2 linked regions of the Hydrogenispora ethanolica genome follow. Each later gene encodes a partner of the first gene's protein in a complex. Links are inferred from orthologs where the notes say so. Each region holds a gene or a part of one and is shown on either strand. Other genes may lie near its edges. The genes, in order: uvrA and mfd.

What was found.
Region 2: the proteins of uvrA (region 1) and mfd are in contact, whole or in part, in a crystal structure (PDB 4DFC), measured with the Escherichia coli proteins. The link is inferred for Hydrogenispora ethanolica from one-to-one orthologs.

The regions. Positions count from the first base shown.
Region 1 is NZ_SLUN01000003.1:131,327-148,012, forward strand. What follows is about bases 5,472-8,802. They hold uvrA (excinuclease ABC subunit UvrA), read left to right. Parts: upstream 5,472-5,776; coding sequence 5,777-8,602; downstream 8,603-8,802. Other genes in these bases: EDC14_RS03885 (bile acid:sodium symporter family protein), read right to left, coding at 8,610-8,802. Also shown: EDC14_RS03855 (class I SAM-dependent methyltransferase), read left to right, coding at 1-514; EDC14_RS26590 (hypothetical protein), read left to right, coding at 534-698; EDC14_RS27195 (hypothetical protein), read left to right, coding at 716-1,303; EDC14_RS03865 (hypothetical protein), read left to right, coding at 1,885-2,070; EDC14_RS03870 (DinB family protein), read left to right, coding at 2,124-2,840; EDC14_RS03875 (oleate hydratase), read right to left, coding at 3,737-5,347; more of EDC14_RS03885, read right to left, coding at 8,803-9,608; excinuclease ABC subunit UvrC, read left to right, coding at 9,836-11,677; hisA (phosphoribosylformimino-5-aminoimidazole carboxamide ribotide isomerase), read left to right, coding at 11,967-12,734; EDC14_RS03900 (GNAT family N-acetyltransferase), read left to right, coding at 12,741-13,493; EDC14_RS03905 (hypothetical protein), read left to right, coding at 13,753-14,739; EDC14_RS03910 (DUF6263 family protein), read left to right, coding at 14,757-15,671; EDC14_RS03915 (DUF6263 family protein), read left to right, coding at 16,180-16,686. UniProt on the Escherichia coli protein: The UvrABC repair system catalyzes the recognition and processing of DNA lesions. UvrA is an ATPase and a DNA-binding protein. A damage recognition complex composed of 2 UvrA and 2 UvrB subunits scans DNA for abnormalities.
Region 2 is NZ_SLUN01000002.1:112,756-126,838, forward strand. Bases 45-4,139 are described here. They hold mfd (transcription-repair coupling factor), read left to right. Parts: upstream 45-438; coding sequence 439-3,939; downstream 3,940-4,139. Other genes in these bases: EDC14_RS02140 (hypothetical protein), read left to right, coding at 45-369; EDC14_RS02150 (O-antigen ligase family protein), read right to left, coding at 3,922-4,139. Outside these bases: more of EDC14_RS02140, read left to right, coding at 1-44; more of EDC14_RS02150, read right to left, coding at 4,140-5,916; spoVT (stage V sporulation protein T), read left to right, coding at 6,297-6,860; EDC14_RS02160 (hypothetical protein), read right to left, coding at 7,168-7,584; EDC14_RS26555 (hypothetical protein), read left to right, coding at 7,693-7,845; EDC14_RS02165 (phosphoglucomutase/phosphomannomutase family protein), read left to right, coding at 8,194-9,630; EDC14_RS02170 (class I SAM-dependent methyltransferase), read left to right, coding at 9,623-10,324; EDC14_RS02175 (S1C family serine protease), read left to right, coding at 10,487-11,659; EDC14_RS02180 (peptide deformylase), read left to right, coding at 11,893-12,396; EDC14_RS02185 (sensor histidine kinase), read right to left, coding at 12,473-13,609. UniProt on the Escherichia coli protein: Couples transcription and DNA repair by recognizing RNA polymerase (RNAP) stalled at DNA lesions. Mediates ATP-dependent release of RNAP and its truncated transcript from the DNA, and recruitment of nucleotide excision repair machinery to the damaged site.

The sequences.
Region 1 (16,686 bases):
TTTCATCCGGCAATTCGGCGAACCGGCCTTGGAGCTCGCCTGTGGAACCGGCCGGATCACGACGGCGCTGGCGCAGTCGGGTTTGGATCTCCATGGTCTAGACCTCTCCCCGGCCATGCTGGAGCACGCCCGTCAAAAGGCGCAAGCGGCGGGAAAGGACATTCCCTTTTACTGCGCCGACATGCGGGATTTCGCCATCGGGAGGCGGTTCGGGTTTATCTTTATCCCTTGCCAATCCTTTCAACACTTGCATACCCGAAAGGACGTCGAAGGGTGTTTGGCGGCAGTCCGTGACCATCTGTTGCCGGGCGGCGCGTTTTTGATCCAGGTCTTTAATCCCTACCCGCCGCTGCTGGCGTCCGACCCAACGCGCCGGATCCCAACCAGCCGGGAGATATTATTGGGACGGGCAGACGGGGGAACGGTATTACGCCGAGTATCAGAACCGTTACGACGCCGCGAGCCAAATCCTCCATGCCACCTATTTTTATCATACGGACGCCGACCCGATTGAGAAAAGTTTCCAACTGGCGATGCGGCAGTTTTTCCCCCAGGAGCTGGATGCGCTACTGGAGTATAATGGCTGGACGATTCTGGCCAAGTATGGGGATGAGCGATTTACTCCGTTTGCGGAAAAACCCTTTTATCAAAACGTGTTGTGCGGTCTGAAACGGGAATCATTCAATCCGCGGTATTGAATCGAAGGAGGACTCTCATGCGCATAAAAACGATTTTTCTGGTCTTGATGCTGCTTTTTGCCGTTTCTTCCCCGAGTTTGGCCGCAGGCGCCCCGCTGGATTACGATTTTCGGAATACCTGTTGGGGAATGTCCAAAGCGGAGGTGGCTAGCCATGAATCATTGGCGCCCTTGGATCTGGGCGGCGGCGAACTGGCCTACCTGACGACCATCGACGGCAAAAACTGCCTTCTTTTCTATTCGTTTCACGAGGATCGGCTGTACTTGGGCGGTTATCTGTTTTTGGTTGAGCATACCAACCCGAACGATTACATCTCGGACTATAACAGCCTCAAGCAACTGTTGGACAAAAAATACGGTGAGGCCGGGCAGTCGGGCATGGACTGGCGGAACGATCATTACCGCGAAAACCAAAACGAATGGGGCCGGGCGGTCAGTCTGGGACATCTCTTGTATTATTCCATTTGGGAGACTCCGCGAACCGAAATTACCATGGGGCTCAGCGGCGAAAACCATGATGTCAAGCTGATGATCGGCTATGAAAGCAAGGAATATGGCCCGGAGGCGGCTTCGCGGCGGGACGAGGCGACAATCAAAGACTTATAAAGAGAATTCGCGGACCAGACCCGCCGAAGCGAAACCGGCATACTCCCCCGACAGGGCTCATATATACTCTCAGCTTTCGCGATTCAAATTTATCAGTAAACCCTTGAAGTCATAATGACAAGAAGTCATCTTTACATAATAAGTAACTGGGCTTCCATGTAAAAAGTAAGCAAAGATATAAGCGACTGAGGGTCGATGGGGACTATTCCTGCCCCCACACCCCCAGGACCAAAGGGTGTAGTAGGACACCCTTTGGAATCCGCCCAGTTGGAACCCAGGTTCCAACGCCTCCTAATTCATCCGGGGTTCTAGCATGTCGCCGCCATCCATGGCATTTCGACTGGCAACTAAGTGGAGGCTTCCGCCGACGACCGCAGTTTTTCATCCGAGAAAAGATGCGTCGTCCGCCTTCTTCCCTGAAGGCGGGTACTGTTTCGAAAGAAAACGGCTGCAATCGATATTTGAGTTTAATGAGAATCCGAAAAAGACGAATGATAAAACGGCGCCGCTTCTTTTCCTGGAATGAAAAACAGCGGTCGAGAACGGGAGCCTTAACCTGGTTGCCAGGCAGAAGGCCATGGATGGCGAAGGCATTCAAGAATTGCGATAATGAGGCTTGGAATCCGGAGGTTCTCAGCGACAGGAAAGTCGCAAAGATGAGGCCCCATGGATGGATAAGGATGAAAACGGTTTTTTTGGATACTTTTTCGCTGGTGCAATCTGACGGGTTTGTTGCCGGGTATGGCGAGCCGGAAATAACGGTTTGATAAAAAGAGTGGAAACGTCATTTATCGAAATTTGGGACGAGGAGCGCGACGATATGATGGACGACCCAAAATCATTATGGAATGCGCGGCAGACCCGTCTGCGGGAGCTGCTCGGCAAGGCGGATCGCTTCGACGAAGCCATCGCCTTATGCCTGGAGCAGCACGCCATGGTTCATGCCGCGGCGGTGTCGGGGAGCGGCGCGCCGACCTTTGAGGATGAGTTATGGGAGGGGCTGGACGAGACCGTCTTCCGGGCCCTGCCCAGCCCCAAGGATGAAGAGACTATCGCCTGGGGCATCTGGCATATCAGCCGGATCGAGGATATCACCATGAATCTGCTGGTAGCCGGGGAGGAGCAGCTGTTTGACGCCGCCTGGCAGGAACGGCTGCGCGCCGGAGTCCGCGACACCGGCAACGCGATGACCACTGCGGAGATGCTGGCTTTCAGCGCGGCGGTCGACATGACGGAATTGCGCAACTACCGCGGCGCGGTGGGCCGGAAGACCCGCGGCATCATTCGGGGATTGACGGCGCCGGACTTGAAACGCAAAGTGAACCCCGCCGCGTTGCAGCGGATTCTGGATGAAGGGGCGGTGTTGGATGTCCCCGACGCCCGGTGGCTGATCGATTTCTGGGGCCGCAAGAACGTGGCCGGCCTGTTGTTGATGCCCGCCACCCGCCATCCGCTGGTCCACCTCAACGAGGCCCTGCGGGTCAAGGCCAAGTGCCGTTCCGGCCGCGTCGGCCCCAAAACCCGACTCACCCCCTGAGTCTCACTCAGCCGGTAGCAACTCATGAAACTGCCCCCTCTCTGCTTCGATGCTCCACTGGAAGCGGTTCAGCAGCGAGGGGGACCATGCTCGAAGCTTGCTTTTCGTTTCAAAATGTTACGAAAACCCCGGTAAAACAAGGTTCCCCTTTCGCTTCCTGAACTGGCTTACTTCAAAGAGATCGGGTTTGAGGAGCTGAAAGAGCTCATTTTGCGAGTGACGGATCTCTTTGGGTGACTGAAAGAGCTCATTCAGTCGCTCAATAAGCTCATTTTGTGGAAAAAGAGTTCTTTCAGTCGTTCAACAAGCTCTTTTTGTGAATAAGTAAGCTGTTTTTGTGGATAAACAGATCCGTTCAATGGGGTTAACGGTTTTGGCTGTGGATAAGTCGGGAAAGTGCAGTTAAAAGGAAAGATGGGATGGGTGTAAACCTCAACCCTGAACCATGATTCAAAGGATTAAAGGATGAGCATGATTTAAAATCGTTGCAAAAAAGGATGTCCGCCTATTCTCACTTTGTCACAGCTTAAGTATTTGGAAATTTTAGAAAATTAGTGGAAGTGGGCGAAGAGTAAATTGTCTGAACCAGGATTCGTCAAGATTTTGCGGATTAAAAGGACGAGAACGTGGTGCTATTGGATGTTTTAATCCTTAAATCCGGGAAATCCCGATTAATCCTGGTTCAGACGATGATTCTCTGTTTTTACGGAGTCTCCTGAGGTAGGCTCGTTACTTAACTTTGGGGCAAAGAGTTTGGAGTTTAAAAGGTTGTTCAAACGTAACGTTTGATGCTTTAAAAACCCTCCCCTGGTCCACCTCAACAAGGCCAAGTGCGCTCCGGGCGTGCCAAAGCCGGTTCATGGGAAACGCGATGCTTCGCCGCGCCATCCCTTCTCTTACCGGAACATGGCGATGAAGGAGTCGAACAGGACCCTGACGTCAAACTGCCCCGGGTAGATGGGAGGAATCTCCTTGTCCAGCCCGAGCAGGGTGTAAACCGCCGTCTGGGCCGAACGGACCGAGTATTCCACCGTAAAGACGACATCGTCGGGGATCTCGCAGAACTGGCCGATAAAAGCGAGATTGGTCGAGCCCGGCGGGACCACCGGCGGCCGGTCCTGGCGGGAGCGGGCCAAAAACTGGCTGGTGATGAAGGGCATCAGGCACGGGATGCAGTTGGAGGTCTTCAGGATCAGCGGCAGCTGGGCGGTGAAGCGAAGCTGGCTGCAGAGCTCGGTCAGGATCTCTGCGCCGCTGCACTCGGTCATCTTTTTCTGCACAAAATTGCCCGGTTCATTGGGGAACAGGCCATAGCCCCAGAAAACCCGGACGTCTTCCGGCTGGTTGATAAAATGGGGCTGATAGGCCAGGACGATCGACATCAGCCAGTTCGATTCCTTGAAGGTGACCAGCGCCCCGGTACCGGGCGGATTGCCGGAGAAGTCCTCCATCAATTGAAAGAAAGCCGGGTCGTGGCAGGTGACGGTGAACGATTCCCACAAGGACTCCGGAATATGGTCGGCGAATACGCCAGGGTCGCCCAGGCCCGGCTGCTTGTTGGCGATATTCTCCCAGAGCCGCCAGGAGCTGCCTTTGCCGTCCGGCCGGGGCGGGGCGGACATCGACCCGAGGCTGGAGCCTTCCACCATCGAGCCGTTGGTGACGAAGACCAGGTCGCCGGGATGAATGGCAATCTCCCGGCGTTCCCCGTCGCGGGTGCAGTGCAGCCGGGTGACGGTATACTCGGTTTTGGACGGCTTAAAGTCCAGATCCTCGACCCGCGTGCTCATTTCCAGCCGCACGCCGTGCGCCTTGAGCCATTTCAACAGCGGCAGCACCAGCGAGTCGTATTGATTGTACGGAGTGCGGCGCACCCCGGCCAGGGTATGGATGCGGGGGAATTCATGGATGAAGCGGTGCAGATAGCGTTTGAACTCGATCAGACTGTGCCAGGGCTGAAAGGCAAAGGTCGTCGCCCACATATACCAGAAGTTGGTGGTGAAGAAGGCCGGTCCGAACCACTGGTTGATCCGGGCGGGTCCCAGCGAATCTTCGGGCACGGCCATCAATTTCGCCAGTTCCAGCCGGTCCTGATTGGAAAAACCCATCGACGACACATCGACAATGGCGCCGTTGCCGTCTACCAGCCGGGCGCGGGCCCTGGTCCGGATCTTGCGGTTGAAGGCCACGATCTCGTCGCGCACGCTCCGGTCGGGATCCTGCAGCGAAGGGATGGTCTTCAAGAGATCCCAGGTACATTCGTAAGTCTCGTCATTCAGCATCCGGCCGCCCCGGATGACATACCCCGTCTCGGGGCTGCCGACGCCATCCAGCCCGCCGCCGCTGATCTTCAACTCCTCCAGAATATGGATGTTGGCGCCGGGCATATGGCCGTCCCGGATCAGAAAAGCCGCTCCGGCCAGCGCGGCGATGCCGCCCCCGATAAAATAGGCCTGGAGCGTCCGGCGATCCGTTACCGTCGCTTCTCTTGTCTGCTCCGTCTCCAACTGCGATTTCCTCCCTTAGTGCCTCTTTCCCAGATATTATGGGGAAGATCCGGTCCGGCTATTCTCAAAGTCGCGGCGGCAGCCGCAGCGGGGCGGATAGGCCGCGGTTTGAAGAGCTTCCGCGCTTCAATAAATTTTAATAAATGTTTAAAACAGTCAGTGGATTCCGGGCGCCATGCCGAAAAACCGGGGTCCCGCCCGGTTTTGGGCCGCGCTGCGGTCCGATTTCGGGGCGGAATTGGCTATTGACAGCAAACACATGTTCGTTTACAGTAGAGGGGATAAGTTTTCACCAAAAAAATCACTTCATGCTAAGTTCAGGAAAAATTTCCGGTTGCGGAGGCAAACTATCAGGAATGCAAATCGCCGTGCAGAAATTGATTTCATCCTATCGATACGTAACCGGGCATGCACTGGAGGACCATGGCGTTGTCAAGCAATAATATCATCATTAAAGGGGCTCGTGAACACAACCTCAAAAATATCGATTTGGAGATTCCCCGCGACAAACTGGTGGTTTTCACCGGCTTGTCGGGTTCGGGCAAATCCTCGCTGGCCTTTGACACCATCTACGCCGAGGGCCAGCGCCGCTACGTCGAATCGCTCTCGGCCTATGCCCGGCAGTTCCTGGGCCAGATGGACAAACCGGATGTGGACTCCATCGAAGGGCTCTCCCCGGCCATCTCCATCGACCAGAAGACCACCAGCCACAATCCCCGGTCGACGGTGGGGACGGTCACCGAGATCTATGACTACCTGCGGCTGCTCTACGCGCGGATCGGCCATCCGCATTGTCCCAATTGCCACCAGCCCATCACCCAGCAGACGGTGGAGCAGATCGTCGATCAGGTGATGGCGCTGCCGGAAGGGACCAAGTTCATGGTCCTGGCCCCGGTGGTGCGGCGGCGCAAGGGCGAATACGACAAGCTCTTCGAGGACTTCCGGAAGGACGGCTTCGTGCGGGTCCGGGTCGATGGCGAGATCCGCGATCTGAGCGAGAACTTCGCCCTGGAGAAGTACAAGCAGCATACCATCGAGGTGGTGGTCGACCGCCTGGTCCGCAAGCCCGATCTGGGGCAGCGGCTCTCCGACTCGGTGGAGTTGGCGCTGAAGCTCGCCAAGGGATTGGTCACCATCCTGACCACCGACGGCGCGGAATCCCTGTACAGCGAGAAGTTCGCCTGCCCGGACTGCGGTTTCAGCTTCGAGGAACTGACGCCGCGGATGTTCTCTTTCAACAGCCCCTACGGCGCCTGCCCCGAATGCTCGGGGCTGGGCATGAAGATGGAGATCGATCCCGAGCTGGTGATCGACAAGGAGCGCACCCTCAACGAGGGCGGCATCAAAGTCTGGAGTTCGGATCAGGATTCATGGTCGCTCCAGTATTTGCAGGCCGTCGCCAAACATTTCAAGATCGATCCCAATAAGCCCCTGAAACAGCTCACCCCGAAACAGTTGGACGTGCTGCTCTACGGGACGCGCGGCGAGAAGATCGAAATCTCCTACCAGGGGCAGAACCGGGAGTTCAAGCACCAGGCGGCCTTCGAAGGGGTCGCCAACAACCTGGAGCGGCGTTACCGCGAGACCAACTCCGAATATATGCGGCGCGAGATCGAACGTTACATGAGGGTGAAGGCCTGCGCCGCCTGCCAGGGGACCCGGTTGAAGAAAGAAAGCCTGTCGGTGCTGATCGGCGGCCTCAATATCAGCCAGTTGACGGCCAAATCGATCCTGGACGCCCGGGATTTCCTGGGAGAGCTGCAGTTGTCCGAGCGGGAGAGCGCCATCGCCCGTCTGATTTTGAAGGAGATCAACGTGCGGCTGGGTTTCCTGATCAATGTCGGACTGGACTATCTGACCCTGGACCGGACCGCCGGAACGCTCTCCGGCGGCGAGGCGCAACGGATCCGCTTGGCCACGCAGATCGGCTCGTCGCTGGTGGGCGTGCTCTATATCCTGGATGAACCCAGCATCGGACTGCACCAGCGGGACAACCAGCGCCTGATCGACACCCTCAAGGGCCTGCGCGATCTGGGCAACACCATCGTCGTGGTGGAACACGACGAAGACATGATCCGCCAGGCCGACTACGTGGTGGACATCGGGCCTGGGGCCGGGGTGCACGGCGGCTGGGTCGTGGCAGCCGGCGAGCTGGACGAGATCATGAAGGAGCCGCACTCGCTGACCGGGCAATACCTCTCCGGGACCAAACGGATCGAGCTGCCCAAAGCGCGCCGGAAGCCCAATGGAAAGTACCTGGAAGTGAAAGGCGCGCGGGAGCACAACCTGAAGGGGATCGACGTCAAAGTGCCGCTGGGACTGTTCGTCTGCGTCACCGGAGTCTCCGGCTCCGGCAAGAGCACCCTGGTCAATGATATTCTGTACCCGGTGGCGGCGACCAAGCTGAACAAGGCGACCACCTTGGACGCCGGTACCCACGACCAGATTCTCGGGTTGGAGCATCTGGAGAAGGTCATCGCCATCGATCAGTCGCCCATCGGCCGGACGCCCCGTTCCAACCCGGCCACTTACACCGGGGTCTTCGACCCCATCCGGGAGCTCTTCGCCGAGACCCCCGAGGCCAAGATGCGCGGCTACACCCTGGGCCGCTTCTCCTTCAACGTCAAGGGCGGCCGCTGCGAAGCCTGCGCCGGGGACGGCATCATCAAGATCGAGATGCACTTCCTGCCCGACGTCTACGTGCCCTGCGAGGTCTGCAAGGGGAAACGCTACAACCGCGAGACGCTGGAGGTCAAATACAAGGGCAAGACCATTTCGGAAGTACTGGAGATGACCGTCGAGGAGGCGCTGGACTTCTTCTACAATATTCCCAAGGTCAAGCGGAAGCTGCAGACCCTGCACGATGTGGGACTGGACTATGTCAAGCTCGGCCAGCCGGCGACCACTCTCTCCGGCGGCGAGGCGCAACGGGTGAAGCTCGCCACCGAACTGTCGCGCCGTTCCAACGGCAAGACCCTCTATATCCTGGATGAGCCGACCACCGGCCTCCATTTCGCCGACACCCACAAGCTGCTCGATGTGTTGCAGCGGCTGGTGGAAGCGGGGGATACGGTGCTGGTGATCGAGCATAATCTGGATGTAATTAAAACCGCCGACTACCTGATCGACCTCGGCCCCGAGGGCGGCGAACGGGGCGGCCGGGTGCTGGTGGCCGGGACGCCGGAAGAGATCGTGAAGGAGCCGCGTTCCTATACCGGGCAGTTTTTGAAGCCGCTGTTGAAGCTGAAGAAGTAGGGAGCGCTCATTTCTCCGCTGGGGGCAAAGGGGTTGAACGGACGGAGGTCCCGGGCCGTTCCGCCAGAAAGCGGTGGCTGACCGCGGCTAGCGGCTGTTGGAAGATGATGGCGAAGACCACCGGGATGGCGGTGAGTTCCGGGAAATATTTGAGGGCCATCACCAGTCCGGCGGTGATATTGCGCATGCCGATGGCGAAAAGATAGGTGTTGACCAGTTGCGGCGGTTTCCGGGCCAGCTTGGCGCAGGCATATCCCGCTAAATAGCCGGAGCAAGTCATGATCAGCACCACCAGCAGCACCTTGGCCAGGGCCGATCGGAGCAGATGGAGCGAATCCCAGGCCACGGCCAGATTGATGCTGACCACCAGGCCCAGCAGCAGTTTGGTGGTGGGGCCGGTGACGAATTTATACTGGCGATGGATCCGGCCGCCGCTAGCATCATGCAGCCCCATGCCGAGCAGGGTCGGCAGGACGATCATCCAGGCCAGGCCGATCATCAATTGCGCCACGTCGAACTTGACGCTCTGGCCGAGCGCCAGCAGCATGATCGCCGGGACCACCAGCGGCGACAGCACGGTGTCGGCGACCACCGCCGTCAGACCGAGCGCGGCATTCCCGCCCGAGATGCTGATCCAGATCGAGGAGGCCACCCCGATCGGCACGGCGGTCCCCAGAATCACCCCGGCCTGCAACAAAGGTTCCCCCGGCAGCAGGGTCCGGGCCAGCAAGGTGGCGAGCAACGGCAGCGCGATATGGAGCATCCCGATGATCGTCAGCAGCGGTCCGGGCGTTTTCACGGCCTTTTTAAAATCGGCGCTGCTGCAGTTGACGGCCACCGCGAAGGTCATATAAAAGAAGAGGTAGGGAACCAGCGGCTTCAGCACGACCATCTGATCGTGAAAGAGCGCTCCGGCCAACAGTCCCGAACCGACCACCAGAATCATCCGGTTCTCCAGAAACTGATTGAAACGAATTCCCCGCTTCATGATTCCCCACGGTTTCATCCCTGATCCTCCCCGAGCTTCCCGTCATTCCTTCGGTAATTCGGGGTTTTTCCGCTGATCCCTGTTTTTGGGGCGAAAAACATTGGCGATCGCTTGCTGCCGCTCCCTCATTTTGCCGTGCCGGAACGGCCGATAATATTGTATAATACCAAGTAAGCCCCGGCTATCCGGCGACCGGACTGTCGCCGGACCGGAAGCCGATCCAAAACTGCAGAGGAATGGGTGCGATGGTCACTGCGGAAGATCTAAAGATTCTCCCCGATAAACCCGGGGTTTATATGATGAAGGACAGCGCCGGCAAGATCATTTACGTGGGCAAGGCGGTTTCGCTGAGAAATAGGGTGCGCTCGTATTTCCAGGCTTCCCGCAATCTGAATCCGCGGATCCAGTCCATGGTCAACCTGGTGGACCGGGTCGAATACATCACCACCAACTCCGAGGTGGAGGCCCTGGTCCTCGAATGCAACCTCATCAAGCAAGAGCGGCCCAAGTACAATGTGCGGCTGCGCGACGACAAGCAATATCCCTGGGTCAAAATCACGATGGCCGAGAGCTATCCCCAGGTCTATATCACCCGCCAGGTCCGGCAGGACGGCAGCAAATATTATGGCCCCTATACCAACGTCAGCGCCTTGCGGGATACTTTCCGGCTGTTGCGGCAGCTTTTCCCGTTGCGGGGTTGCCGGTACAACCTGGACGAGGAGCGGATCGAACGGCCCTGCCTCAACTATCATATCCGGCGCTGTTTGGCGCCCTGCACCGGCCTGGTCCCCAAGGAGACCTACCGCGAGCTCATCCAGCAGGTCTGTCTGTTTCTGGAAGGCCGCCAGGAGGAGCTCGTCGAAAAACTCCGCCACGAGATGGGCGAGGCCGCCGCCCGGCAGGAGTATGAACGGGCGGCCCAACTCCGGGACCGGCTGCGCGACGTCCAGAATGTGCTGGAACGGCAGAAGGTGGTCTCCGACGCCCGGGAGGACACCGACATCTTCGGGATCGCCCAGGACCCGAGCGGCAGTACGGTCCAGGTCTTTCAGGTGCGCGGCGGCAAGCTGGTCGGCAGGGAGTACTTTCAATTGGCCCAGGGTGACGAGACCCCCCCGGCCGAAGTGCTGGAGGCCTTCATCACCCAGTACTACGATGGCTCGGGCTTCATTCCCAAGGAACTTTGGCTGCCCTGCCCGCTGGAGGGGATGAAGACGGTGGCCGAGTGGCTGGCCGGCCAGCGCGGCAACAAGGTCAACCTGCTGGTGCCCCAGAAGGGCGAAAAGGCCCAACTAGTCAAGATGGCCGCCGAGAATGCCCAGATCCTGCTGGAGCAGGAACGGAACCGGGAGAAACAGCGCGAAAACTTCATCCAGGACACGCTGGATGAGCTCCAGCGCGAGCTGTTCCTGGAGAAACCGCCGCTCAGGATCGAGGGCTTCGATATCTCCAATACCCAGGGGCAGCAGGCCGTGGCTTCGATGGTGGTCTTCGAGAACGGGCTGGCCAAGGGGAGCGAATACCGCCGCTTCCGGATCCGGACCGTGGAAGGGCCCAATGACTTCGCCATGATGCAGGAGGCGCTGCGGCGGCGCTTCCGGCGCGGCCTGGAGGAGCGGCAGAACCTTCAGACCGAGGGGGGCAAGTTCGCCAAATTCCCCGACCTGCTGCTGATCGACGGCGGCAAGGGACAGCTCTCGGCGGTGAGTGAAGTCCTGGCCGAACTGGGCCTGGAGCACCTGCCCCGCATCGGCCTGGCCAAACAGGAAGAAGAGATCTACCTGCCGGACCGGGAGGAACCGGTGCGGCTGTCGCGCCGCTCGGAAGCGTTAAAACTCTTGCAGCGGGTACGGGACGAGGCGCACCGGTTCGCCATCACCTATCACAAATCGCTGCGCGATCAACGGACGGTGGCCTCGAGCCTGGATCTGGTCACCGGGATCGGGCCCAAAAAGAAGCAGGCGCTATTGAAGCATTTCGGTTCGGTGAAGCGGATCCGCGAAGCATCGCTGGAAGAGCTGATGCGGGTCGAGGGGATCAACGCCAAGCTGGCCGAGAGCATCAAGGAACAGTTGGAACTGGTATAACAGAGGTTTTGATTATCAGTTAGCTCCGCTCACTCACGGAAGGGATCGAAGGATAAGTCATGACGTCTATAGTCCTAACCCTTGGCCCTTCCCGAATCTGGAAGGGGAACCACCGGGCTTCGGGGCCCAAAAGCCTTTGAGCTGCGGAGAATGGTGGTTACTCTCCCCGATTCGGGGAGAGCCAAGAGAGAGGAGAAGGGCTAGACTTAATCCCTATCATGCTTAGTACTTTCTTGCGGATTTAACTTTATAATCATTACAGAGGTTATGAGCGGAGGTTTCCGGATTCATGAAATTTCGACCCTGCATTGATTTGCACTGCGGCAAGGTGAAACAGATCGTCGGCGGCACGCTGGCCGACGATGCCGCGGGACTGGTGGAGAACTTCGTCTCCGACCGCGGCGCCGCCTACTATGCGGCGCTCTTTCGGGCGGACGGGCTGACCGGCGGCCATGTCATCATGCTGGGGCCGGGCAACGAGGACGAGGCCCGCCGGGCGCTTGAGACGTATCCCGGCGGCTTGCAGATCGGCGGCGGCATCACCGCGGCCAATGCCCGCTCTTACCTGGAAGGGGGCGCCAGCCACGTGATCGTTACGTCCTATGTCTTCCAGGACGGCGATATCCGTTTCGACAAACTGCGGGAACTGGTGGCGGCGGTGGGCAAGGAGCGGCTGGTGCTGGACCTGAGTTGCCGGGCCAAAGATGGAACCTATTACGTGGTCACCAACCGCTGGCAGCAATTCACCGGCTGCGAGGTGAACCGGGCCAACCTGGCGGAGCTCTCCCGCTACTGCGCTGAGTTTTTGATCCATGGCGTCGATGTCGAGGGCCAGTGCCGCGGGGTGGCGGCGGATCTCGTGACCAAGCTGGGACAGTGGGTCGAGATTCCGACCACCTATGCCGGAGGGGCCCGTTCCCTGGCCGACCTGGAGCTGGTCAACCGGCTGGGGAACGGCCGGCTGGATCTGACCATCGGCAGCAGCCTGGATATCTTCGGCGGCCCGCTTTCCTACCGCGCAGTGGCGGACTGGCGGCCTCCGGCCGGGGCAAGGTGAGCGCCCATGCAGCCGGAAACGATCCGTTTTTTTGAGGAATTATCGGGCAATGCCTGGCCGGGGTTGCAGACCGTCATGGACGACGGCTGGCTGATCCGCTTTGCCGCGGGCTATACCCGGCGGGCCAACGCGGTGTTGCCATTGTACCCGGGAACCCGGGAATGCCCGGCCAAGATCGAACGCTGCGAACGCTGGTTCGCCGGCCAAGGCTTGCCGGCAGTCTTCAAGATGACCCCCGCCGCCCGGCCGGAGGAGCTGGAACGGTTGTTGGCGGAACGGGGCTATGCCTATCGGGCCCCCACCAGTTTGCAAACGCTGGAGCTCGGCTCCGCGCCCGGGCCGCTGCCGCCGGGACTGACGGTGGAGCGCGCGGTGACCGAGGGGTGGCTGGATGAGTATTGCCGCTTCAACGGCGTGGCAGAGCGCGACCGGCCGGTGTTGTGCCGGATCCTCGCGGCCATTGTCCCGGAGCGTCTCCTGGTGACGCTGGCCGTGGACGGACGGGCCGTCGCCTGCGGGATGATCGTGGTCGAGCGGGGCTGGTGCGGGCTGTTCGATGTGGTGGTCGATCCCGAACGGCGGGGCAGGGGCCACGGCCACCAATTGATCCGGGCCCTGCTGGCGCTGGGAAAACAGCGGGGAGCGGAACGGGCGTACCTGCAAGTGATGGCGGAGAATGGGCCGGCCTTGCAACTCTACGCCAAACACGGCTTCAGGGAAGAGTATCTGTACTGGTACCGGATCAAAGAAAATTGCTGAGAAAAACAGCCGCGCGGCAGATGGTTCGCCACCTTCCGCTCAAGCTACCGGCCGGAAAAGGGCCGGTTTTTGTTTGGCCGGCGGGATTTGTGTTTCGGGTCCGCCGGATAAAGAATGACTTTTCCGGGAAGGTTCTGGCCGAAATCTACCGAATACTTTCCAAGACCGGTCATATACTGAAGGAGACACCGCTCCCGGATTCCGGTGCGGAGCCGGAATCCGGGAGCGGCGGTTCGTCCGGTAAAGAGGCGGGAGGCGAATGGACATGCGGTTGGGGCAATGGACGGCGATTTTCATGGTATGCTGGGGGCTGGTTTGCGGCGGGGCCGCGGCCGCCCGGGGCGACAGCCCGGCCGCCGGGGCGAGACTGTCGTATCATTTGCCGCCCGTCGGGCAGATCACGACCCTGCTTCACTGGGAGTCCCGGGTGACCCAGACGGAATCGGGCCGGACCGCAGTCCGGGACCTCGCGGCCGATCTGCGGCTGGATTGCAGCATTCTCAAACCCGCTAAGGCGGGTGGGGCGCTTTGCCGGATCCGGGTGACTGAGGTGTCAGTCCGGGAACGGACTCCTTTTGAGGATAACGAAGCTTCGGCGTCGCGGGTCAGCGGCATGCTTTCGGCGGAAGCCGGAGGGCTGGCCCAATTGGCCGGCCTGGTCTTTACGATCGAGATCCCGCCGTCGGGGGCGGCGCGACTGGTGGCCGAGGAGCCCCGGAACGAAGGCCTGGCCAAACTGGATCCGGGGAAGTTGGAGACCATGGATGGGCTGGCGCTGCTGACGCTGCTGTTCGCCGCGGAGAACAATCCCTGGAAAGAAACGCTCCAGGAATTGCTGGTCCAGTTGTTCAATTTTTGGCCGCAACGCGAGGCGATCGCAGCGGGCGACAGCTGGAAGGCCGATCTGGATCTGCCTTTCGTCCGGCTGCCGTTGCGGGGCGAGGTCCAAACGGCCGTGGTCGCCCTGGGGCCGGAGACGGTGGAGCTGAAGGCCAGCGCGCCCCTGGCGCAGGAGCTGGAGAAGAATGATGGCGGCCAGGTGGGCGGCGCTCCGGGGAGCTTCGGCAGCGTGTATTATCAACTCCGGGGCGGCCTGGACGGGCGATTGCAGATCGCCGCCCAAAGCGGGTGGCTGCGGCAGGCCGCTTTTAACGCCCGGCTGACCGGCGAGGTCCGGCGGAGCGGCGGAGCGGTCCCCGTCACGCTGACGATCCGCTTCGAATGGCAAACCGTGGACGGGATCTGAGGAAAGTGGGGATGGCCATGAAATTTTTGCGCCCCGCGGCGCTGGCCGGGTTGCTTTTGCTGCTGTTGACAGCGGCCGGACCGGGCCAGTGCGCGGAACAGTTTCGTTTGAACCGGCAGTACCGGCCCGGCGATCATTACAATATGAAGGTTTATTCCCACTATCAAATCACCCAGCAGACTCCCGAGGGGACGCTGGAGATGGCCATGGTCTATGGCTACGGATTTGACTTCGAGACGCTGTCCGTCGACAAAAGGCGCAATTCGGTCAACCGGATCCGGCTTCATTCCATGCTGCTGCGGCTGAACACGCCCCTCGGCACGCTGCTGGATTTCGATTCCACCGACCCCTTCCGGCGGGAGACGGAAGAGAACATGATCTACGCCGCCCTGATCGGCTTCGGCTATGAAGTGAAAAGCAACGCGGCCGGCAGAGTGACCTCAGTCAAGGGGATCAAGGAAATGCTCAAAAAACTCGACCGGACCCTGCCCGACAGCACCAAAAAGAAAGAGGCCCTCAAAAATCTGAAAGAGCAATTCAATTACCAGTCCATGGCCGGGGTGGCGGATAATCTGAGCCTCTATCCGGCCCATCCGGTGGCGGTGGGCGAATCCTGGCAAGGGATCAACCGTTTTATGGCCAGCGGCGTGCTGATGATGAGCGAGGATCGCTATGAGATCCTGGAGCGCCGCGACGGCCGGGTCCGGATCGGGGTGACTTCGACCGTCAAGCCCGGGCTGACCAATGGCCCCAGAAACATGGAGATCGGCGGCAGGCAGTGGGGCGAGATCGAGATCCTCGAAGCCAACGGCTGGGTGAACCGCCTGCATTTGCGGCAGCAGATCTCCGGGAGCCCGGCGGGGTCCGCCCCTGACGCGCCGGGTCAATTTCAGATGCAGGGCACCGTGATCCTCGAACCCTTCCCGGAATGACCGGGCAATGTCATCAAGTGATGATTACATAGTTTGGAATTTGGTTTCAACGGCGCCTACCCTGTAGACGGTATGCGGGCCAACCGGGGCATGAATGCCCCGGCTACAAGGTGTAAGTCCGAGCCAGGACGGCTAAAGGCAAGCGGCCAGGGATGGCATTACGCGCAGCTCCCTTCCGTGGCTAATTTTCAGCAGCATAGTTTATCCCGCGTTTTTTAGGGCCTCTCAAGGTCCTTACGCCTTGTAGCCGGGTGATTTATCGCCCGGTCGGCGTTTAATTCGTCAGCTAACCTTTACCACGATAGCTTGATGACATCGGAATGACCGGGAGCGCCGTCCCGTCCCGCCGGATGCCAACGATTATCGGGGACGGGATGGCAGGAGATCGGCGGCGGGCAGCGAAATCTTTGCGGCGATCAATTTTTTGAGCGAATCCGGGGGGGCCGCGCTGGAATAGCAATGACGGCCGCCGGATCAGCGGACATCATGGGAGGCGTTGTGCTTGCGAGTGTTAAAAATGGCCTGGGTGGCGGCTTTGCTCCTGGGGATGCTGGCCGGGCCGGTGTGGGGAATGGACCGGGCCGAGCTGGCGCGGCGGCTGCAACCGGGGATGAACTATCATTACCGGATCGGCGCCGAGTACCGGCTGACCGATTCCGGGAACGAACTGTCGGTCCGGTTCGGCTTCGGCATCGGAATGGAAGTGCTGGAGGTGGATGGCGCCGGGAACGCGCTGGCCAGGATCGGGCTCCATTCGCTGACGGTGCGGATGGCCGGCCCGGCCGGTCCGATGCTGGATTTTGACTCGGCCCAGCCGCTACAGCCGGCCAACCCGGCCCACCGGATCCTGGCTGCCTTGCCGGGACTCAGCTATACCGTGCGTTTCGCGCCCTCCGGACAAGTCCTGGAGGTCAAAGGGCTCGACGAATCCATCCGGCAGCTCAATCAGAAGCTGCCCAATCTGCCCGAGAAGAAAATGCTGCTGCAAAACATCCAGGCGCGGCTGGCCTTCACC
Region 2 (14,083 bases), on another replicon or contig:
GCGTTTGTTCTGGCTTGGAGTTGGGATCGGCTGCTACAGAGGCTGGGTTGGCCCGAATTGTTACGGGTCGGTTGGCTGGTGCCATGTGGCGAAGAATTGATCAAGCTAGGAACGGCGGCGTTTTTTGGAATGCCGTATTGGTGGATTCATCCCGTATTCGGGACTGGCGAGGGCCTGTATGAAACATACAGACTCTTTCATGCGTTTCGTATATCCGTGGTAGCCCTCGGCGCGTTGACCCATCTGGTCTTCGGAATCGGTTACGGTACACCGCTCCATCCGGGGTTGAGCCTGCTGATGGCAATAGCGATCCATGCCGCCTGGAACAGTTGGATCGTTATAAATCATTACAAGCAGGGTTCAGATTGATTGCATCCGTGAATACAATGTAGCAAATTTAACGGCTCTATGAGCCCACCGGTGTTGCGGGAGGACTTGATGAATCATTTACTGGCGACAATTGCCGGGCATCCGGAATTTCGGAAGGTCAAGGAACAGTTTAACCGAGGTCAATCGGGGTTAATCACCGGAATCGGCGGTACCCAGAAAGCGGTGGTGATAGCAGGTCTAGCCGAAGATCTCCAACAACAGCTTCTGGTGGTCAGTTACAGCAACAGTCAGGCCAACCGTTTGGCTGCTGACCTGGAACCGCTGATCGGCGCGGACTTTGTTGCATTTTTTCCCGGCAATGAGCTGTTTCCCCATGAAGAAGCTTATGAACCGGAAGTCACCGCCCAGCGGGTCGAGACGCTGGGGAAGATCCTGGGCCGCGACCGTCTGGTCGTTGTAACATCCTGGGAGGCGTTACATCGCCGTCTGGTGCCTCCAAAGCAATTCTTGGAATTCACCTTCCACCTCAGGCTGGGGATGGAATACCCCATGACCGGACTGCTGGAACGATTGGTCGTCATGGGTTACGAGAGGGTCGAAATGGTTCAGGCGGTGGGGCAATTCAGCCGCAGAGGCGATATTCTGGATATTTATCCGCTGGACCGCGAGTTGCCGGTGCGGATGGAGTTTTTCGGCGATGAAATCGACTCGCTGCGCAGCTTTCGAGTGGAAGATCAAATTTCCGCGGACACTTTGGAACAGGTTCTGATTCTGCCGGCCCGGGAAGGCCTTTGGCGGCAGGAGGATTTTGAACAGGCCCTGCCGCAGATCCGGAAGGACCTGGCGGCGCAGGTCGCCAAACTGGAGGAGTTGGGGCGGGTCACTGAGGCGGAGAACCTGAACAGCCGGATCGGTGAAGCCTTGGAAAGACTGGCGGAAGGGCATCAATTGCCGGGCGCCGATCAATTTTTGCCTTGGGTCCAATCCGGTCTGGTGACGCTCTTGGGATACTTGCCCGACGCCCGGCTGATCCTGGATGAACCGGTGCGCGGCCGGGATGCTTTCCGGCTGACTGAAGAAGAGACCGCCGGCATCTACGGCAACTTTTTGGAGAAGGGAGTCGTCCTCCCCAAAGAGCAGGAGATTTTTGGAGGGGCCGACGACTTGGAAGCGGCTTTTCGTTCCCGGCATCCCCTTTCACTGTCCCTCCTGGCCAAAACCCCCAAAGGCTTCGCGCCGGAACACACTTTTACATTATCGTTCCGGACCCCGCCGACTTTCCACGGCAAGGTGGAGTTGCTCACCAATGAGCTGAACCGCTGGATTAAAGAAGGCCGGATGATCATGCTCACCGTGGCGCTCAAGGAAAAAGCCCGCCGGCTGCGGGAAGTCCTGCGGGAGCAAGGCATTTCTTCGCAATTGGTGCTGACCGAAGCAGAGGACCGGCCACTGGTGCCGCAAACCGTCCGGATCAGCGCAGTGGACCTGGAGACGGGTTTCGAATGGTTGCCGGGGAAACTGGTCGTTTTGACCGAAAACGAGATCTATGGCAGGCAAAAAAAGAAGTATCAGACCCGGTTCCAGCAGGAAGGGAGCAAGATCAGCTCCTTCACCGACCTGAAAGTCGGCGATTATGTGGTGCACATCAATCACGGCATCGGCCGGTACATGGGCATCGAGACGCTGGAGATCGCCGGCGGCCACCGCGATTATTTGAAGATCGAGTACGCAGGGGAAGACCGGTTATTTGTGCCCACCGATCAGATCAACCTGCTTCAGAAGTATATCGGCGTGGAGGATGCGCCTCCCAAAGTCAATAAGTTGGGCGGCAGCGACTGGCAAAAGGTCAAAAACAAGGTCAAAGAGTCCATCCGGGACATGGCCGAGCAATTGCTGGAGCTGTATGCCCAGCGCGAAGTGGCGCCGGGCCATTCGTTTCCCTCGGACACGGTATGGCAACACGAGTTCGAAGAAGCCTTTTTCTATGAAGAAACCCCGGATCAGTTGCGGGCGGTCGAGGAGATTAAACGGGACATGGAGCGGGAAAAACCCATGGACCGGTTATTATGCGGCGATGTCGGCTATGGCAAGACCGAAGTGGCGATGCGGGCCGCCTTCAAAGCCATGATGGGCGGCAAGCAGGTCGGAGTGCTCGTTCCCACCACGATCCTGGCTCAGCAGCATTTTCTGACGTTCCGGGAACGGTTCGCCGGTTTCCCCGTCAATATCCGGGTCTTGAGCCGCTTTCAGTCGCAGCGCGAACAGAATGAAACCATTGAGGGGCTGCTCAAGGGAGAAGTGGATCTGGTCATCGGCACGCACCGGCTCATCTCGTCGGACGTCCATTTCAAAGAGTTGGGGCTGCTCATTATCGATGAAGAACAGCGTTTCGGCGTCGCCCACAAGGAGAAACTGAAAGAACTGCGGAAAAACGTCGACGTGCTGACGTTAACCGCAACACCGATTCCGCGGACGTTGCATATGTCGTTGGTTGGGATCCGCGATATCAGCATCATCGAGACTCCCCCGATGGGCCGTTTTCCCATTCGTACCCATGTCCTGGAATACAATGAGACGGTGATTCGGGAGGCCCTCCAGCGCGAACTCGACCGGAAGGGTCAGGTCTATTTCGTTTACAACCGGGTCGAAACCATCGAGCGGATGGCGTCCTATCTTCAGAATTTACTGCCGAAAGCGCGGATTATCATTGCCCATGGCCAAATGAACGAAGATCAGCTGGAACGGGTGATGATGGACTTTTACGACAATCAGGCCGATATTCTGGTCTGCACCACCATCATCGAGACGGGGTTGGATATTCCCAATGTCAATACGTTGATCGTCTATGACGCCGACCGTTTTGGACTGGCACAGCTGTATCAGTTACGCGGCCGGGTGGGACGGTCCAACCGGATCGCCCATGCCTACTTCTGCTTTCGCAAGGATAAAACCCTCAGTGAAAATGCGGAAAAACGCTTATCCGCCATCCGGGAATTCACGGAGTTGGGATCGGGTTTCAAAATCGCCATGCGGGATCTGGAGATCCGCGGCGCCGGCAATTTACTCGGGCCGGAACAACATGGCCAAATCGCCGCAGTCGGCTTCGAACTTTACTGCCGGTTGCTGGAAGAGGCGATTCGTGAGAAAAAGGGCGAAATCGGACCGGAGTTGCCGGAACCGATGGTGGAAATTCCGGTGGACGCCTATATTCCGTCCCAGTATATTTCCGATAATAAACTGAAAGTGGATATGTATAAGAAAATCGCCAATGCTCAAACTCTGGAAGCGGTCGAGTCGTTGGCCGATGAACTCTTGGACCGTTTCGGAGAACCGCCGCAGCCCGTCCAGAATCTGATGCTGATCGCCCAATTGAAGGCGCTGGCCAAATTGCTCGGCTTCGCCTCGATCACCAAAGAACGGACCGAATTGGTTGGCAAGCTCCACGTGGGTCTCGGCGTCGATTATGAGAAGATCCTGGGCGTCCTGCAAAAGTACCGTTCCCACTTCCGCTACCAGCCGGGCCGGCCGCCCGTCTTCAAATGGCGCGCCAATCTGACCGATCCCGAATTGCTCACAATGACCGTCGATTCCCTAAAACGGCTTCAATGATAATTTGAGCTTATCGGAATGGAGCAACTCTTTCATGGCTTCCGGATGAATCGCCGCACCGGCCCGGTAAGCCGCTAATGCCGCAGCACGATCGCCTTGCAAAAGCTCGGCCCGGACGATCCGGTAATACACCCCATAATTCTCGGGGAAATACCGCAGGGCCTTCCGGTAGAAAAGGCTTGCCTTGCCAAACTCCAGCTTCTGAAAATAGAGGTATCCGAATAGATTATAGACTTGATACCGTTCCGGGAAAGAGCGGCTGAGGCTGTTCAACAGGTCCTCGGCAGCCCGAAAATGCTGCCTCGCCAGCGCGGCGTTGCGGGTGCGCGCCGCCGCCCGAATCAGCGCATAGACATACCGATAGCGGTATTGATAGCTCCAGGGAGCCAAGCGGAGCGTAGTCCGGAAATGATTGAAAGAACGGCTGAAATGACGATACCGGGAGCCAAAGAAGGCCTTCCGGTAATGCACATCGGAACGGTAAAAGTTGTGGGAAAGAAACGCCAGCCCGATGCAGAGCGCTAAAAATAACCATCCGGCGGTTCGTTTGGAGAGGGGTCCCGGCGGGATCGGGTCCGGAGCGGGGTAATAGTATCCTACTAATATTCCGGCGCTCATCCAGAAGAGATGGCTGTAATGGACCAGGGCATAGGCAAATTGGACAAAGACCAGATACCCGGCGATTAACGACCAGAGCGCCGCGATCCCTTCATGACCCTCCGGCATGGTCCGCAGAGGGCGGCGCGACATCATCAGGATCGGGACCAGCAATGCCAGATAGGACCCCAGACCCACCACTCCTTGCGTCGCCAGATAATGGAGCAATTCATTATGAACCTGCCGGATATCGCGGTCGGGGCCCCAATGCTTGACCGCTTCCTTGGATTCAAAACGGTGGAAAGAGTCTTGAAAGCTCCCCATCCCCGCGCCGGTCCATGGCGCATGCCGAAAAGCGAGCCAGGCCGATTTCCAGATCAGACCTCTGCCGCTGTCCTTTTGCTGGGAGAATGAATTCAAGCGCGAACTCAAATTATAATTCTTGTATGAGCTTGGTTTTAACACCGTCAATAACTGGCCGGCTACGATGCTCAAAAGAAAGATCACCAAAAGGCAATGGACAAAATATTGTTTTTGGGAATATAGTTTTCGCCACAGGCTCCATCCGAAAAGAATCACCCCGACGAGGATGATCGGCCAGAGTTGGGATTGGCGCAGCAGATTGATGCTCAATACGCCAAAACCGAGAATCAGGGACAGCCGCAGCCAGAACCCCCGCTCCTTGTAATAGGGGCGGCTCTGAAACGAAGCGAACCAGAGGAACGTAAAAGCCAAGCCCGCCCAGGCCGCACGCGAGAAAGTCAGGGATATGACCGCGGACTGCAGAAAACAACAGCCGAAAAAGAACCGGCGCCGTACCGGCGCTGTCTCCCGCAGAATCTTCCACCATAATAAAGGCTGAACCATCACCAAATACACACCGAGCGAGTTCGGATCCCCCAAAAGACTTTTGACCCGGGAAACGTCTTCCCGCGAAATCGGATCGCCCAGATAGTACTGGAAGATGCCGAAGAGGGAGACCAATAAAGCGGCAAAGATGACGGTTTCCTGAAAAGCATTTCGTTCCCGGTCAGTCCTTATCCACAGATACCCCGCAAAGAACAGGGCGACGAAGCCGAACTGAACCAGCAGCGATTCGGATTGGCCGTACGCTCCAAAGAGCCCCTCCGGGGGATAGGGGAGGCGGAACGTCTGGTAGATCTGGACCGTCAAAAAGATTCCGGCACCCGCCAGCATCGCCCGGGGCAGGCCCCGGAGTCCTTTGACGTAATAAAGGACGAAGGCCAGGATGAGTAATGATCCGCAAAGAAAAACCGCCATTTTGGGAGTGGCGAATTCGTCGAAACTATGGGTGGAATAAGCCAATGGCAGCAGCAGACAGAGCGCTAGCAGGAATTTGAGCGGCCAGGAGTATTTCAAATCCTCACCTCGTTTGATGCGTCAGGACCGACGAATGGAACGAACTGCTCCGGGAGGCATTATTCATAGTATAAGAAGCATGAGGGTTCATCAATCATTGAACCAGTGAACTTAGGAATTATTGGCTAGAGAATGAAAAACTCCTGCCCTGCATCTTTGTGGTATGGATAAAAAATTTTGGGGTACTATAGAAACACCAGCTGATAGCGGCGGCGGACTGCTCGAAAGTGGAAAAATGAATAATAAACTTGCTCAAGCTATATACTATCAATAAAAGCAGCAGCTGAAACTATCAAAAAGTCCACTCCGGGTCACACGGGTGGCAGGTCCTCTGATACCAAATTCAAACAAAGACATTTATTAAAAGGAGGGATAAGGGGATGAAAGCGACCGGAATTGTACGGCGGATCGATGATCTGGGCCGGGTGGTCATCCCCAAGGAAATCCGTAGAACCCTGCGGATACGAGAGGGCGACCCGTTAGAGATTTTCGTAGACCGGGAAGGGGAAGTTATCCTTAAGAAATACTCTCCCATCGGTGAGTTGGGCGATTTCGCGAAGGAATATGCCGATTCTCTTTACGAGTCGACCGGGCATATCGCCTGTATTGCGGACCGGGATATGGTAATTGCAGTCTCAGGCGCACCTAAGAAGGAATTTCTGGATAAACCCATCTCGAAAGCGGTTGAGAAGGCGATCGAAGACCGGAAAGTCGTGTTGATGCCCAAACCGGGCGAACACAAGTATTGTGAGGCATGCCCCGTCAAAGAGGAAGAAGGAAAGTGCAAATTTACCGCCCAGGTGATTGCGCCGATTATTGCCGAAGGAGACCCAATCGGGGCCGTTATTCTCTCCAGTAAAGAGCCGAATGTCGTCATGGGAGACTTGGAAGTGAAGATTGCCGAAACTGCGGCGGGGTTTCTAGCCAAACAAATGGAACAATAGTTTTCGCAAAAGCAAAAAGTGGGGGGTTACCACCACTTTTTTATTTTGCCTGTCTTTAAAAGCGTTGTGATAAACCCCGTCCGAAGGTCGGGGCGTTCACAAAAGCTCAGAAAAGCAAGTGATAAAGTCGTTTTTTCGTCCACTTTGAAAGAATGATGTCCGGACTGGAGACTTTATCACATGGCTTTTAAAACCGCAACCGGTAAATTGGGTGAGGGGTTTTCATAAGCTGAGGGAGATACCTCAGTTTTTTCTTTCGGGCAAGGACGGGATTTTACCGCCGCCCGGTATTCCGCAAAGCAGCCCGTCAATCGCCGGCCGGAGCGGCATTGTTATTCGAGGCTGGATTGTTGCCGCTGAGCGCGGAGATGAATGAGCTGATGAGCGCGGGATTAATCTTCAACGGAGTCTCGCCGCCCGAGTTATTGTTCGAAAGCATGTTCATTAACGACGGGACCAGATCGGCCAAGGTTTGCTCGGTACCTTTGGGCGCGATGCGCTTAAGCAGCGCGGCCATATCGAACCCGCCGGCGTCGGGATTGTCATCGCCCAGAGTCAAAAGGAAATTGATCATTTTTTGCCCCCGCGGGCTCAAAAAAGGCTTAGTGACCGAGAGATAGAGCAGATCGTTGGGTTGAAGAAAAGGATGGGCCGGCTTTTCCTGAACCGCCTCGTTCCGCTGGCTGTCTCGATTTTCATGAAAATCAGATGATCGGTGTCCCATATTCTAACCTCCTATTCACAATTAAGTATATGAAAAGCATGGCTTTTCTGGAACGGACCGGGCCAAAGGTTGGAAAAATAATCTGCGCGACAGGAGTCGGCCCCGCGGTTGCAGAAATTATTAAGGCGAACCATCACCAAAAATCGCTTGGAGCTATCCACGATCGATCGGGAACGACTGAAGATCGATCTTGAATCACTGAAGATCGATCGGGAACGACTGAAGATCGATCTTGAATCACTGAAGATCGATCGGGAATGACTGAAGATCGATCTTGAATCACTGAAGATCAATCGGGAACGGCTGAAGATCGATCTTGAATCACTGAAGATCGATCCGGAACGGCTGAAGATCGATCCGGACTCACCGAAGATCGATCGGGAGTGACCTAAGATCGATCTAGGCTCCCCGAAGATCGACCCGGAACGACCGAAGCGCGATCCCCGGTTCCGGAAGGGACGGGATGGGCGCGTGCCGCAGGTACGTTCGGGCTTGCGCATCGGTCCGCAAGGGTGGGACCGGCTGGGGTGAGTTAATAAAATTGCCAACTTCGGCCAAAATAGATAAGATGAAAAAAGGCCTGACATTTTCAAAAAAGGAGAATTCGGAATGACGGTTATCAAATTCGGGACTGACGGCTGGCGGGATCTGATGTACGATCGTTTCAACCTACCCAATGTCTGCCGGGTCGTACGGGCGATCGCCAAGTACACCAAGGAACATCAAGGCGCTGAGCGGGGGTTGGTCATCGGTTATGATGCCCGTTTCTTTTCCGACCTGTTTGCGAAAAAAGCGGCGCAGATCGCCGCCGCCGCAGGAATCAAAGTCTTTTTGGGCAGCCGGGATTTTCCCACCCCGGTCATCGCCCATGCCGTGAAACAGCATGGGGCGTTCGGAGCCATGATGTTCACGGCCAGCCACAACCCGCCGGAATATAACGGCATCAAATTCATACCGGAATACGCCGGACCGGCCTCACTGGAGATTACCCGGGAGATCGAAAACTGTCTGGAGTCGCTGCCCGAGAGTGCGGCGGCGGATGCCGCGATGGGAACCGGCCCGCTCGCGTCTGACCCAAGGATCCAGGTGATCGATCCGACCTCCGATTATCTGAAACAGCTCGGCGAGCTGGTGGATGTCCAGGCGATCCGCGAGGCTGGGCTCAGGGTGGTCGTCGATCCGATGTTTGCCACCGGCCGCGGCTTCATCCCGGGTTTATTAAGCGGTTGCCCGGTGGAGGAGATCCATGGCTGGCGGGATCCGCTCTTCGGCGGCTTCATGCCCGATCCGCAGGACCAGTTCCTCGCCGAGTTGAAGGCGAAAGTCAGTGCCGGGCCCCATGCCATTGGACTGGCCACCGACGGCGATGCCGACCGTTTTGGGATCATTGATTGCGACGGGACCTATCTCACGCCGAACCAGGTCATTCCGCTGCTGATGCTGCACCTGATCAGGAGCAGGGGCTATCGCGGCGTGGCGGCCCGCTCAGTGGCCACCACCCACATGATCGACCGGCTGGGCGAAGTCTACGGGGTGGAGACCATCGAAACCCCGGTGGGATTCAAATATATCGGCGAATTGATGCGCACCCGGCCGGTGATCATCGGCGGCGAGGAGAGCGGCGGCCTGAGCGTGCGCGGGCATATCCCGGAGAAAGACGGCATTCTGGCCGGCGCGCTGATGGCGGAGATGGTCGCCGTGACCCGGCAGCCGCTCCACGCGACGCTGCGTCAATTGTATGAGCAGGTCGGCCATTTTCTGACCCGGCGGCTCGATTTGCACCTGACCGAAGAGGCCAAGGGGACCATCCTCGAACGGTGCCGCACCGCGCCGCCGGAACGGATCGACGCTCTCGCCGTCCGGGAGGTCCGGACCCGCGACGGTTTCAAGTTTGTGCTGGAGGACGGCAGTTGGTTCCTGATCCGGCCCTCGGGCACCGAAGCGTTGATCCGGGTCTATTTTGAAGCCGGCTCGGCCCAGGCCCTGGACAACTTGAGCGGATCGGTCGGGTTGCTCTTGGAGCAGTGGGGGAAGCGGGTTGGCTGAGCATCGGGATTGGCCGGAGCAGCTGGCGGCGTTGCGCGCCCATTACAAACTGGTCACGGTGAATCTGACCGTGGCCGAGCAACCGCTGGAACTGGTGAAGGTGGAGAACATCGACGACCTGTTGGACCGGGTCTCCGAACCGGATCAGATTCCCTTCTGGGCGGAGCTGTGGCCGGCCTCGATCGGGTTGGCCCGCTATTTGTTGATGAACCGCGCCAAGGTGGCCGAGCTGCAAGTCTTGGAACTGGGTTGCGGCGTGGGCCTGGCCGGAATCGCCGCCAAGCTGGCCGGGGCGGAGGTGGTGCAGAGCGATTTTTGCCCGGACGCCTTGGAGTTCGCGAGGGTGAATTGCCTGCGCAACGGGGTTCCGGCCGGGGAGTTTCTGCTGGCAGACTGGCGCCGCTTTCCGGCGGAGGCCGGCCGGTTTGACCGGCTGATCGGCGCGGATATTCTCTATGAGAAGACGCTCCATGCCGACTTGTACCGGATCTTCCATCGCCATCTGCGGCCCGCTGGCGAAATTTGGCTGACCGATCCCGGCCGCGAGTGGGCCAAGCAATTCATTGCCGGCCTATCCCAGGAGTGGCGGGTTATTCAGACTGCGATTCCGGTGGTTTATGAGAATAAAACCTGTACCATTGATCTTTATCGCCTGAGCATGGCGGGGAACCAGACAGCGGATCGTTCGTTATAGATTATTGTCAACTTAGTGTTATTCGGAATGATGGTCAATCCTTTTTCAACTTTCGCTGTCTACCGTTCCGCGCCCCGCCCACCTCCCGGCATGTTCCGTTCGAGCCGCGGGGGCCGGGGAGCGGGCGGCGAAGCCCGACATGCTTTGCAGGAGGTCTAGATTGTGAATCAATATCGTTTTGACGCTCATGAGCGGCGGACCCCCTATATTTTAACTGCGGTCATCTCCGGGATCATCGGTGCGCTCCTGGTCATCTGGGCGGTGCGCTTCACCGGCCTGGGAACGGCCCTCGTCAATCCGCCCGCCGAACCGGCGCCGTCCCCCGCGCCGGCGGTGGAGAGCCAACCCCTGGCGCTGAACCAGTACGAGAAGACCACCATTGACGTGGTGAACCGGATCGGGCCCGCGGTGGTGATGATCACCACCAACACCGTGGTGGAGGATTTCGACTTTTTCACCGGACCCGAGGTGAAGAATATTCAGAGCCTGGGGTCGGGGGTCGTTTATCGCAAGGACGGGTACGTCCTGACCAACAACCACGTGGTCAACGGCCAGACCGGCATGGCCGACAAGATCATGGTGGTGCTCTCCAACGGCCGGTCCTATGCGGCCAAGATCGTCGGGGTCGATCCCCAAACCGACCTGGCGGTCCTCAAGATCAATGCCGAGAATCTGGCGGTGCCCAGCTGGGGGGATTCCGACCATGTCCAGGTCGGGCAGATCGCCATCGCCATCGGCAATCCGTTGGCCGAGAACCTGAAGAACACCGTGACCGTGGGCGTGGTCAGCGCCAAGGGCCGGACCCTGATCATGAGCGAGGATCAGGAGCTGCGAAATATGCTCCAGACCGACGCTTCGATCAACCCCGGCAATTCGGGCGGTCCCTTGCTGGATTCCAGCGGCAGTGTGATCGGCTTGAATACCGCCATCGCCGCCAATTCGCAGGGGATCGGCTTCTCGATTCCCAGCAATACCGTGCGGACGGTTGCCAATCAGTTGATCACCAAGGGCTATGTCACCCGGCCGGGGTTGGGCATCGCCTACGTACACTTCACCCCGGACAACGTAGCGGTGCTGGAATACCGGCTGCGCCAGCGGGTCCCGGTGAAAACCGGCCTGTTCATCGTCAAGGTGCTTGAGGGCAGCACCGCCGCCAAGGCCGGCTTGAGACCGGGCGATATCGTGGTCGCCGTCGACGGCCAGCCGGTGAAGGATCAGGATCTGATCCGGGAGGCGGTCGCCAGCCATCCGGTGGGAACCAAGCTCAAGGTGAAGTATTACCGGGGCTCCAAAGCCAGGGAGACCACGGTGAAGATCGGTGAGATGAAACGGTAATCATTCTAAAAAACATTCCCCAAGGGACTGCCGAAGCGGCGGTCCCTTTTTATTATGAAAATGTTAATCTTGCCATTCCATGGAAAGGGTTTGTTTTTTTCCGTCGAATGATATATAGAGGGAAGCATTTCAATTCCGGCGGTGATGGTTGTTGGGGCATTGAGGCATCCCCTAAATTACGGGTATCACGCACGGCGGAGCGGTATCGCGACTCCGCCAGGAGGAGAAAGTATATGCCGGCACAAGAGATTTTATTGTTGGGAAATCCACGGTTGTATGAAACAGCGGTTGCGGTGGTTGAAACGGAGCTGGAGGCGCTCCAGACGGTAGTCGCCGATTTGCACGACACCTTGATCGCGTTCCGTGAAAAATACCGGGTCGGCCGGGCCATCGCCGCGCCGCAGATTGGGGTGAAAAAGCGGTTAATTTACATGTTCATCGACACGCCGACGGTCTTCATCAATCCGGTGCTGGAGTGGAAGAGCCCGGAAACGATGGTGTTGTGGGATGATTGCATGAGTTTTCCGGAGATCCTGGTCAAGGTGGAGCGGCACCGCCGGATCCGGCTGCGATATAAAGATCTGGACTGGCAGGACCGGACCATGGAGTTGGAGGGCGACCTGGCCGAGCTGTTGCAGCATGAGTACGATCATCTGGACGGGATCCTGGCGGTGCAACGGGCGCTCGATCCGTATTCGATCGCCTTGACCAGCCAGAAAGCGTTGCTAACGGTTTAGCCGTGGCGGTCGGGAGGCGGACTGGCTGACCGGAAGGGAATAAAGCGAGAAAGCGGGGTCGCGGCCCCGCTGCTTTTTATTTGAGGGGCAGGCGGAAGCGGAACTCGGTGCCGTGCGCGTCGTCGCTGCTGAAACTGACCTGGCCGCCCAATAATCTCTCGCCCAACAGCTTCATGCTGTAGGTGCCGATGCCCCGCCCCGCTCCTTTGGTGGAATAGGAACGCTGGAAGATCTGCAATTGGGCTTCCCTGGACATGACCTGCGGATTTCGCACCCGGAACAGGATGGCGCCCTCGTCGAGGGTGTAGCCGATGGTGACGACATCCCCGGCCCGCGAAGCCTCGACGGCGTTTTTGGCCATGTTCTGAACGACCCGCCGCACCAAGGTCGGGTCGCTTTGAATGACGGTTTCCGGGGAATGGGGATCGAAACGGAGCGCGCAGGAAGTTCTGGGATCATTGCGAAAATGGTTGACCAGCTTGGTAAGCATTGCGTCCGCGGAGAAGGGCGCGACTTTTAAGGCCAGATCGCCGCTTTCGGCGGCGATCAGCTCCTTTTGGCTGACGATCTCCTCGATCAGCATCTCCATCCCCTGTTGGGCAATGCCGCAGATTTCCCTGATTTCCTCCGGATTTTCGGTGGTTTGCAGCAGCTCGATCAGGCCCCGGACGGCTCCCGAGGTATTGAGCAGATCGTGAAAGAAAACCCGCTCGAAGACCTGCTTGCGTTTCTCCTCACCGATGTCTTTGACCACGAATAAAGTATATTCCTGCTGCAAGTCGCCGATGGGCGAAGCGTAGATCTGCAGATCCAGCGAGGGATTGCCGGCGCGGTCCAAGGTCACATGGCATTCCTTGGATACGAGCGTCCGGGTGCGCTGGCTTTCGAGAATGGCCCGGACAGCGCCGCAGACGGAACAACACTCCGTGGTGCCGCACCCCCCGGAAGCCGGATCGGTATGAATACAGCGGAGCGCTTCGCCGAAGCGCAAGCCGATGACTTGGCCGGCGTCATGAATCCCCAGCGCTTCAAATAAGGAATGATTGGAGTAGATGATCTGCCGCTCCTTATTCAAGATGAGCACCACGTAAGGGAGCATGTTAAACAGGGCCGGAATCGGCGAGGCGTCGTTGATCCTGGTGGCCTGCTCGATGATCAGCTCGTCAGCCAGCCGTTCCGCCGGTGCGAATCGCGTGGGAATCAGAGGGTCCATGGGTATTACACTCCGCGAGAAGATTTTGGACTACATCCTCGGCCTTGGGCAGACTAGGGATGAAACGAGGTTCAATCAAAGGTAGAATGGCTAACGTTATTTTTATTATAAGCCGCTGGACCGGCAAAGGCAATAGCGCATCGGGCTTCGGGATGATAGGCAACCTGAATTCGCCGGTCAAATGCAACTTACCGGTTGGCCGGCTTGACGGGTTTAACCATCCCCGGCGCAACACCCTTTAGGATCGGCGGGAGGGGAGCTCCCGGTTTGCGAAAATTTTTAAGCCGCGCCCGATTTCCCTGGGAGCAGGTTCTTTCCATCCGATGCCCTCGTTTTCCAGCGGGTTGATGGTTGACAGCCCAGGGTTGATTCAGGGATAATTCTCTTCATAGAGACGAACGGAGACCGGGAGAACCCGGCGAAGCCCTCCGAACCGCTACAGGAGGGAAAAATATCACCAGCATGGATTCCAAT